DNA from 3 places in the Streptomyces sp. NPDC006655 genome. Region 1 is predicted to be linked to each of the others. Evidence: riboswitches for the same ligand, from Rfam matches in the RefSeq annotation. Region 1 holds a riboswitch; each other region holds the start of a gene.
The links. Region 1 has a riboswitch for thiamine pyrophosphate ahead of AB0958_RS20485 (thiamine ABC transporter substrate-binding protein). Riboswitches for the same ligand answer to the same signal wherever they lie in the genome.
Positions count from the first base shown of each region.

Region 2: linked by a shared signal. The riboswitch ahead of thiC (phosphomethylpyrimidine synthase ThiC) and the one ahead of AB0958_RS20485 (thiamine ABC transporter substrate-binding protein) in region 1 are both predicted to bind thiamine pyrophosphate.
Region 3: linked by a shared signal. The riboswitch ahead of thiO (glycine oxidase ThiO) and the one ahead of AB0958_RS20485 (thiamine ABC transporter substrate-binding protein) in region 1 are both predicted to bind thiamine pyrophosphate.

Region 1 covers NZ_JBEYJU010000033.1:2,070-5,338, reverse strand. The annotation lists gene rlmN (23S rRNA (adenine(2503)-C(2))-methyltransferase RlmN) at 162-1,268, shown strand; TPP riboswitch at 1,293-1,400, shown strand; gene AB0958_RS20485 (thiamine ABC transporter substrate-binding protein) at 1,481-2,548, shown strand; gene AB0958_RS20480 (iron ABC transporter permease) at 2,587-3,269, shown strand, end outside.
Region 2 covers NZ_JBEYJU010000011.1:545-3,813, reverse strand. The annotation lists gene AB0958_RS08860 (YibE/F family protein) at 1-1,451, opposite strand, end outside; TPP riboswitch at 1,523-1,700, shown strand; gene thiC (phosphomethylpyrimidine synthase ThiC) at 1,693-3,269, shown strand, end outside.
Region 3 covers NZ_JBEYJU010000003.1:160,596-163,864, reverse strand. The annotation lists gene AB0958_RS02850 (thiazole synthase) at 1-590, opposite strand, end outside; gene thiS (sulfur carrier protein ThiS) at 596-796, opposite strand; gene thiO (glycine oxidase ThiO) at 793-1,962, opposite strand; TPP riboswitch at 1,960-2,071, opposite strand; gene AB0958_RS02835 (FAD-dependent oxidoreductase) at 2,205-3,269, shown strand, end outside.

The sequences.
Region 1 (3,269 bases):
GCGGCCATGCGGCACCTGGTGGGCAGCCCACAAGTGATCACCCTGGGCCGTCCCTGGGCCGTCCGCAGCCGATCAGCGACGACCGGTGATGACCGCCAGCGGCAGTTCCAGCAGCCGACAGCCGCAGGCCACCCGAGTGGATCTGCGACACTGGTACCACCATGCCCAAGCCCGGAGAACTCACTTTCGTCGCCCCGCGCGGAGCCAAGAAGCCGCCGCGGCATCTCGCCGACCTCTCGCCCGCCGAGCGCAAGGACGCGGTGGCCGAGGCCGGGGAGAAGCCGTTCCGTGCCAAGCAGCTCTCGCAGCACTACTTCGCGCGGTACGCGCACGACCCCGAGCAGTGGACGGACATCCCGGCCGGCTCCCGGGACAAGCTGCGGGAGGCCCTGTTCCCGGAGCTGATGACCGTCGTACGGCATCTGTCCACGGACGAGGGCACCACCCGCAAGACGCTGTGGCGGCTGTTCGACGGCACGCTCGTCGAGTCGGTGCTGATGCGCTACCCGGACCGGGTGACCATGTGCATCAGCTCGCAGGCGGGGTGCGGGATGAACTGCCCGTTCTGCGCGACCGGGCAGGCGGGTCTGGACCGGAACCTGTCCACCGCCGAGATCGTCCACCAGATCGTCGACGGTATGCGGGCGCTCCGGGACGGGGACGTCCCCGGAGGACCGGCGCGGCTCTCCAACATCGTCTTCATGGGGATGGGCGAACCGCTCGCCAACTACAAGCGGGTGGTCGGCGCCATCCGGGCGCTGACCGACCCGGCGCCCGACGGACTCGGCCTCTCGCAGCGCGGGATCACCGTCTCCACCGTCGGACTCGTCCCGGCCATCCACCGGTTCGCCGACGAGGGCTTCAAGTGCCGGCTCGCGATCTCCCTGCACGCCCCCGACGACGAACTGCGCGACACCCTCGTCCCGGTCAACACCCGGTGGAAGGTGCGCGAGGTCCTCGACGCCGGGTTCGAGTACGTGGAGAAGAGCGGCCGCCGGCTGTCCATCGAGTACGCGCTCATCCGGGACATCAACGACCAGGCGTGGCGCGGTGACCGGCTCGGCCGGCTGCTCAAGGGCAAGCCCGTGCACGTCAACCTCATCCCCCTGAACCCCACCCCGGGCTCCAAGTGGACCGCCTCGCGGCCCGAGGACGAGAAGGCGTTCGTCGAGGCGATCGCCGCGCACGGGGTGCCCGTCACCATCCGGGACACCCGTGGTCAGGAGATCGACGGGGCCTGTGGTCAGCTCGCGGCCACCGAGCGGTAATCTGAGGGCCGCAGGTACATCTTCATATTCCGACAGGGGAGCGCCACAGCGCTGAGAGTGCGGCGATCGGGCCGCAGACCCTCTGAACCTCGCCCAGGTCATTCTGGGTAGGAAGTTCGGTCATCACTCAAGCTGTTGCGCCCTGCCCGCGAGCCCCGTGCTCACGGGCAGGGCCGCGTCTCTTCCTGGTCCACCCCAGGAGGAAAACACCAGTGCACACCAGAACCCTCGTGGCCGCGGCCGTCGGGCTCGGTCTCGTCACGCTGTCCGCGTGCTCGTCGACGGGCACCGGCGCCGACTCCAAGACCGTCACCCTGGTCAGCCACGACTCGTGGGCCGTCTCCAAGAACGTGCTCAAGGACTTCGAGAAGCAGTCCGGCTACCGGGTGAGGGTCCTCAAGGACGGCGACGCCGGACAGGCCGTCAACAAGGCGATCCTGACCAAGGACAACCCCCAGGGCGACGTCTTCTTCGGCGTCGACAACACCCTGCTGTCCAGGGCGCTCGACAACGGGTTGTTCCAGCCGTACGAGGCCAAGGGCCTGGGCCAGGTCGGTGCGGCGTACCAGCTCGACGCCGCAAAGCACCGGGTGACGCCCATCGACTACGGCGACATCTGCGTGAACTACGACAAGGCGTACTTCAGCCGGCACAAGCTGACCCCACCCACGTCGTACGCCGATCTCGTCAAGCCGCAGTACAAGAACCTCCTCGTCACGGAGAACGCCGCCACCTCCTCGCCGGGCCTCGGGTTCCTGCTCGGCTCCGCCGCCCGGTACGGGGACGGCGGGTGGCCGGACTACTGGAAGAAGCTCAAGGCCAACGGCGTGAAGGTCGTCGACGGCTGGGAGCAGGCCTACAACGAGGAGTTCTCCGGTTCGGCCGGCGGCAAGAAGGCCAAGGGCGACCGGCCGCTCGTCGTGTCGTACGCCTCCTCGCCGCCCGCCGAGGTCATCTACGCCGACCCGAAGCCCAGCACCGCCCCCACCGGTGTCGCCACCGGCACCTGCTTCCGGCAGATCGAGTTCGCCGGTCTGCTGAGCAACGCCGGGAACACCAAGGGCGGCAAGGCGCTCATCGACTTCCTGGTCTCCAAGGAGTTCCAGCAGGACATGCCGCTCAACATGTTCGTGTACCCGGTGGTCAAGGGGGCCGCGGTGCCCGCCGAGTTCACCGAGTACGGTCCTGCCGCGCAGGACCCCGCGACCATGGCGCCCGACAAGATCGCCGCCAACCGTGACCAGTGGGTCAAGACGTGGACGTCACTCGTACTGAAGTGAGCGCCGGCCGGCGGGCGGGCGCGGCGCGGCTCGGGCTGATGCTCCTGCCCGTCGCGTTCTTCGCGGTCTTCTTCGCCTGGCCGGTCGCGGCGATCGTCGCCCGGGGCCTGAAGACCGACGCCGGCTGGCGGTTCGGGCGGATCACCGAGGTCGTCGGGCAGTCCGACATCCGGCACGTGCTGTGGTTCACCACCTGGCAGGCGCTCGCCTCGACCGCGCTCACCCTGCTGGTGGCGCTGCCCGCGGCCTACGTCTTCGCCCGCCTCGACTTCCCGGGCAAGCAGGTGCTGCGGGCTGTCGTGACGGTCCCCTTCGTCCTGCCGACGGTCGTGGTGGGGACCGCCTTCCTCGCGCTCGTCGGGCGGGGCGGTCTGCTGGAGGAGTGGTGGGGCGTACGGCTCGACACCACCGTCTGGGCCATCCTGCTGGCGCACGTCTTCTTCAACTACGCGGTGGTCGTGCGCACCGTGGGCGGGCTGTGGTCGCAACTCGACCCACGCCAGGAGGAGGCCGCACGGATGCTCGGCGTCTCGCCGGCGGCCGCCTGGCGCAAGGTCACCCTGCCCGCGCTCGCGCCCGCCGTGGCCGCCGCCGCGCTGATGGTCTTCCTGTTCACCTTCACCTCCTTCGGCGTGGTGCAGATCCTCGGCGGCCCCACCTTCGCCACCCTCGAAGTGGAGATCTACCGGCAGACCTCCGAGATCTTCGACCTCTCCACGGC
Region 2 (3,269 bases), on a different contig from region 1:
ATCGCCTCCGTGCCCGGCCGGTCGGCCGACACCACCAGGGCCGCCAGCAGCGTGGTGACCGGTACCGAGGCCACCAGGCCGATCGAGCCGACCAGGGTGCGCACGACCTCCTCGGCCACCAGCTCACTGTTGGCGACCGTCGTCACGCTGCTCTGCGCGATGGAGAAGAGGAGCAGCAGCGGCAGCGCCGCGCCCGCATAGGCCAGCACCAGGGTGTTGACGACGGAGGCGATGTGGTCGCGGCCGATGCGGATGCCCGCCCGGTACAGCCCGCGCCAGCCCATCGTCGGGTTGGCCTCGTGCAGTTCCCAGACGGCCGACGTCTGGGTCACCGTCACGTCGTCCAGCACGCCCAGCGAACCGATGATGACGCCGGCCAGCAGCAGACCGCTCATGTCGATCGACGGGTACAGGCCGTGGATCAGCCCGGTGTTGTCGTCGGTGTTGCCGGTGAGCGCCGCCCAGTCGATGAACTCGGAGCCGAGCAGGCCGATCAGGCACAGCGAGACCAGTGTGCCGAGCACCGCCACGGAGGTACGGGCCGACAGGCCATGACACATGTACAGAGCGATCAGCATGATGGCGCTCGACCCGACCACCGCCACCAGCAGCGGATTCGAGCCCTGCAGGATCGCCGGCAGGATGAACAGGGTCAGCACCATGAAGCTGACGGCCAGCGCGACCAACGCCATCACCCCGCGCAGCCGGCCCACCACCACGACGGCGAGCGCGAAGATCCCGGCCAGCAGCGCCATCGGGAACTTCCGGTTCACATCGGTGACCGAGTACTGCAGGTCCTTCGGTGCCGAGGGCTCGTAGGCGACGACGACTTTCTCGCCCTGGTGCAACTGCCGTGACTGGTCGGGCTGCACGATCTCGGTGAAGGTGCGGCCCCTGTCCTTGCCGGTGTCGACCCGGACCGTGGCCTTCTTGCAGGTGCCACCGTCCTCCTGCTTGCCGGTCCCTCCGCCGGTGGTCGAGAGGTCACCGGCCGAACCGCCTCCCGAGGCGTTGACCGACTTGCAGCTGACCGAGACGACCTTGGCGACCGTGGCCGCCTGCGTCTGCCGGTCGAAACCGACACCGGTGCGCTCGTGCGGCGGGGCGCCGCCGGGCCACAGCACGACCAGGCCGACCACCACCGCGGCGGTGAAGGGAATCAGGATCGCCGCGATGACCTTGCGCAGATGCTTCGAGACGGGTGCGGCGGGACCATGGCTGTGCGAGTGGCCGTGCCCGCCACCGGCTCCGCCGTGTCCATGGTCGTGACCGGCACCGGCCGTCCGATCAGGAGCGTGCCCATGAGCGTGCTCCTGGCCGGACCCGTGTCCGTACTCGGCATGTCCGGCACCGGCACCGTGGCCACCCCGGCCCGGTCCGCCGTCCCCTGCCGCGCCGTTGCCGCGCCGTGGGTCGGGAGGCGGATAGGGGGGCTGCTGTGTCGTGGTCACCGCCCGATCATCGCAAGAACGGCAGGGGCCCCCTGTTCACCGCGCCCGAATTGACGCTAGCGTGGAGGCACCTTTGCACACGCGGGAGCTCGGAGCACCGGGCTGAGAGGGCGCTGACCTCCGTATTCGCGATGTTTCACGTGGAACAAGTGAACTTCCACAGGGAACACCGCTCGACGGAAGCCGCTGCGTCGACCGCCGAACCTGTTACCGGGTAATGCCGGCGTAGGGAGTAGGTCTCATGGCCAACAAGGACGCACGCACGCCTGTCTCCAACCAGGACGAACAGCCCTCCAGGGGCGAAACGCCACGCGAGGCCGGGAAGTCCGTGGGCTGGCACAAGGGGTATGTCGAGGGCTCGCGCCCCGACCTGCGAGTGCCGGTCCGTCAAGTGCACCTCACCAACGGGCAGTCGGTCACCCTCTACGACACCTCGGGCCCGTACACCGATCCGCTCGTCGAGACCGACGTCCGCCGGGGACTGCCCCCGTTGCGGGAGAACTGGATCATCGCCCGCGGTGACACCGAGGAGTACGCGGGCCGGCCGGTCCGTCCCGAGGACGACGGGATCAAGCACACCGCACCGCGCGGCGGTCTGCGCAACCTGGACGCGGTCTTCCCGGGACGTCCGCGCCAGCCGCGCCGGGGCCGGGCCGGAGAGGCGGTCACCCAGCTCGCGTACGCGCGCCGCGGCGAGATCTCGCCCGAGATGGAGTACGTGGCCATCCGGGAGAACGTCGCGCCGGAGGTCGTCCGTGCGGAGATCGCGGCGGGGCGGGCTGTGCTGCCGGCCAACGTCAACCACCCGGAGATCGAGCCGATGATCATCGGTAAGCGGTTCCTGGTGAAGGTCAACGCCAACATCGGCAACTCGGCGGTCACCTCCTCCATCGAGGAGGAGGTGGAGAAGATGACCTGGGCGACCCGCTGGGGCGCCGACACGGTCATGGACCTCTCCACCGGCCGCAACATCCACACCACCCGTGAGTGGGTGCTGCGCAACTCCCCCGTCCCCATCGGCACGGTGCCGCTCTACCAGGCCCTGGAGAAGGTGGACGGCCGGGCCGAGGAGCTGACCTGGGAGATCTACAAGGACACGGTCATCGAACAGGCCGAGCAGGGCGTGGACTACATGACCGTCCACGCGGGCGTCCGGCTGCCGTTCGTCCCGCTCACGGCGAATCGCAAGACCGGCATCGTCTCGCGCGGTGGGTCGATCATGGCGGCCTGGTGTCTCGCACACCACAAGGAATCGTTTCTGTACGAGAACTTCGAGGAACTCTGCGAGATCCTCGCCTCCTACGACGTCACGTACTCGCTGGGGGACGGCCTGCGCCCCGGCTCCATCGCGGACGCCAACGACGAGGCACAGTTCGCGGAACTCCGCACGCTCGGGGAACTCAACCGGATCGCCAGGCGTTTCAACGTACAGACCATGATCGAGGGCCCGGGCCACGTCCCGATGCACAAGATCAAGGAGAACATCGACCTTCAGCAGGAGATCTGCGATGAAGCTCCGTTCTATACGCTCGGCCCGCTGACCACGGACGTCGCACCGGCGTACGACCACATCACCTCCGGTATCGGTGCCGCGATGATCGCCTGGTGGGGCACGGCCATGCTCTGCTACGTCACACCCAAGGAGCATCTGGGCCTGCCCAACCGGGACGACGTGAAGACCGGCGTCATCACGTACAAGATCGCGGCTCACGCGGCCGACCTCGCCAAGGGACACCCGGGTGCGCAGGAATGGGACGACGCCCTCTCCGACGCCCGCTTCGAGTTCCGGTGGGAGGACCAGTTCAACCTCGCCCTGGA
Region 3 (3,269 bases), on a different contig from region 1:
ATCGCCGCCGCCACGTCCGACGCCGTACCGGCCCCCGCGTCCAGGATCACCGGCACGCGCGCGTGCTCCACGATCAGCTGGAAGTTGTGCGGGTTGCGGATCCCGAGCCCCGACCCGATCGGCGACCCCAGCGGCATCACCGCCGCGCACCCCACGTCCTCCAGTTTCCGCGCCAGCACCGGATCGTCGTTGGTGTACGGCAGCACCGTGAACCCGTCGTCCACCAGCGTCTCCGCCGCGTCCAGCAGCTCCACCGGATCCGGCAGCAGCGTCCGCTCGTCGGCGATGACCTCCAGTTTCACCAGCGAGGTCCCCAGCGCCTCCCGCGCCAGCCGGGCGGTCAGCACCGCCTCCCCGGCGGTGAAGCACCCCGCCGTGTTCGGCAGCACCCCGATCCCCAGCCGTTCGAGCACCGACAGCACGGAACCCCGTACCCCCGGGTCCACCCGCCGCATCGCGACCGTGGTCAGCTCCGTCCCGGACGCGACGAGCGCCCGCTCCAGCACCTCCAGGCTGGGCGCACCCCCGGTACCCATGATCAACCGGGAGGAGAAGGTCGTACCCCCCAGCACGAAAGGATCGTCGGCCACGGCGCTCAGCCTCCCTGCACGGCGGTCAGGACTTCCACCCGGTCGCCCTCGGCGAGACCCGTCGCCGGCCACTGCGCACGCGGTACGACGGTCTCGTTGACGGCCGCGGCCACCCCGGACGGCGCGGCCGTCAGGGACTTCACGAGCGTGTCGAGAGCGGTGCCCGGGGCGATCTCCCGGCGCTCCCCGTTGACGGAGATGTTCATGCGGTCTGCTCCACGAGTGCGTCGAGAACGGGGCCGAAGCGCCTGGGCGTGAACGGACGGGCCTCCGCCGGCAGCTCGCCGCCGGCCAGCAGCTCCGCCATCACGTCCCCCGTGACCGGCGTGAGCAGCACCCCGTTGCGGTAGTGCCCGGTGGCCAGCAGCAGCCCGTCGAGGCGGGTCGGACCGAGCAGCGGCGCGTTGTCGGGGGAGCCGGGGCGCAGCCCGGCCCGGGTCTCGGTCAGCGGCAGCTCGGTGAGGCCGGGCACCAGCTCGTGGGCGTCCCGCAGCAGCTCGTAGACACCGCCCGCCGTGACGGTCGTGTCCCAGCCCAGCTCCTCGCTGGTCGCGCCGACGACCAGCTCGCCGTTCTCCCTGGGCACCAGGTAGACACTGCCGCCGCGCACCACGGCCCGCACGGTCCGGCTGAGGAACGGCCTGTGACGCGGCGGCACCGTCAGCCGCAGCACCTGCCCCTTCACGGGCCGCACCGGCGGCAGCACGTCGTCGGGCACCCCGGCCAGCCGCCCGCTCAGGCTCCCGCCCGCCAGCACCACCTGCCCGGCGCCCAGCGTCCGTCCCGCGCGCGTGACGACGCCGGCCGCCCGCTCCCGTACGACGTCCAGTCGCTCGGCCCAGTCGCGGTCGAAGGCCACACCGGCCCGCTCGCACGCCGTGACCAGGGCGGCCGCCAGCCGGCGCGGGTCGATCTGGTGGTCGCCGTCGACCCGCAGCCCGCCGCGCACCCCGGGCGCCAGCATCGGCTCCAGGCGTCGGCACTCCCGCCCGGACAGCCACTCCGAGTCGAGCCCCGACTGCCGTTGCAGGGCGTGCAGTTCCCGCAGGTGGGCCCGGTCGTCGGCGTCCAGGGCGACCGCGAGCGTGCCGCAGCGCCGGTAGCCGAGGTCCTGGCCGGTCAGCTCGGTCAGCTCGGCGGCGAAGCCGGGATAACGGCGGGCGGAGGCCAGGTTGAGCCCCAGCAGGGTCTGCTCGCCGTGGTGCAGCTCGGTGACCGCGGCCAGCATCCCCGCCGCGACCTGCGCGGCCCCGCCGCCGGGCGCCGGGTCGACCACGGTGGTGGCGAGCCCGCGCTGAGCCGCCCGCCAGGCCGTGACCAGGCCGATGATCCCGCCCCCGATGACGAGGACGTCGGACGTACGTGAGGACATGGGCGTCCAGCCCCTCCCTTCGCCGGCATGACCCGGATCAGGTTCGTACGGTCGGAGGCCGCCAGCCTCCCTCTCAGCCCGGTGCGTCCGGGCTCCCGCGTGTGCTTGTACGTCCGCCACCCTAGCCCGAGTCGTCCGGCGCGGTAAGGACGCCCTCGCCGGGCGCTGTGCAACAGGTCACGCGGCACGCCCCCTGACTGACTCTTTGTCAGTTGTCTATCGTTCTTGTCCATGGTGATCAGGTGAGCGGGCAGACGCAGCGACAGGGCACGTCACAGGAGCGGCGCGTGGTCGTCGTGGGCGCGGGCATGGCCGGGGTGCAGACCGCCGTCGCCCTGCGCGAGCGGGGATTCACGGGCACGGTCACGCTGATCGGCGCCGAGCCGCACCAGCCGTACGACCGGCCGCCGCTCTCCAAGGCCGTGCTGCTCGGCAAGGCGGAGGGCTCGGCCTTCGAGGTCGACTTCGAGGCGCTCGGCATCGAGCTGGCGCTGGGCCGCGAGGCGGTCGGCGTGCGCACCGCCGACCACGAGCTGGACACCGAGGCGGGACCGGTGCCGTACGACGTCCTGGTGCTCGCGACCGGCGCCGAGCCGATCAGGCTGCCCGGCACCGAGGGGGTGCCCGGCGTCCACCTGCTGCGCACCCTGGACGACGCCGAGCGGCTGCGGCCGGTGCTCGCCCGGCAGCACGACATCGTGGTGGTCGGTGCGGGCTGGATCGGCGCCGAGTTCGCCACCGCCGCGCGTGCCGCCGGCTGCGCGGTGACCGTCGTGGAGGCCGCCGACCGGCCGCTCGCGGGAGCCCTGCCCGCCGACGTCGCCGCGCCGATGACCGCCTGGTACGCCGACAGCGGCACCGAACTGCGCACGCACGCGCGCGTGGCGCGCGTCGAACCCGGTGCGGTGGTCCTCGACGACGGCACGCGGGTCCCCGCGGGCGCCGTCGTGGTCGGCATCGGCGCCCGCCCCGCCACCGGCTGGCTGGCCGGCTCCGGCATCGAGCTGGGTGCCCACGGCGACGTGGTCGCCGACGACCGTCTGCGCGCCGGCGCGCCGGACGTCTACGCCGTCGGCGACTGCGCGTCCTTCCCGTCCGGCCGCTACGGCGAACGCCTGCTGATCCATCACTGGGACAACGCCCTCCAGGGGCCGCGCACGGTGGCCGCCAACATCCTCGGCGAGTCCGACGCCGTCTACGACCCGGTGCCGTACTTCTGGTCCGAACAGTTCGGCCGCTTCGTCCAGTACGCGGGTCACCACGCGTCCGCCGACCGGATGATCTGGCGCGGCGACCCGACGGGCCCG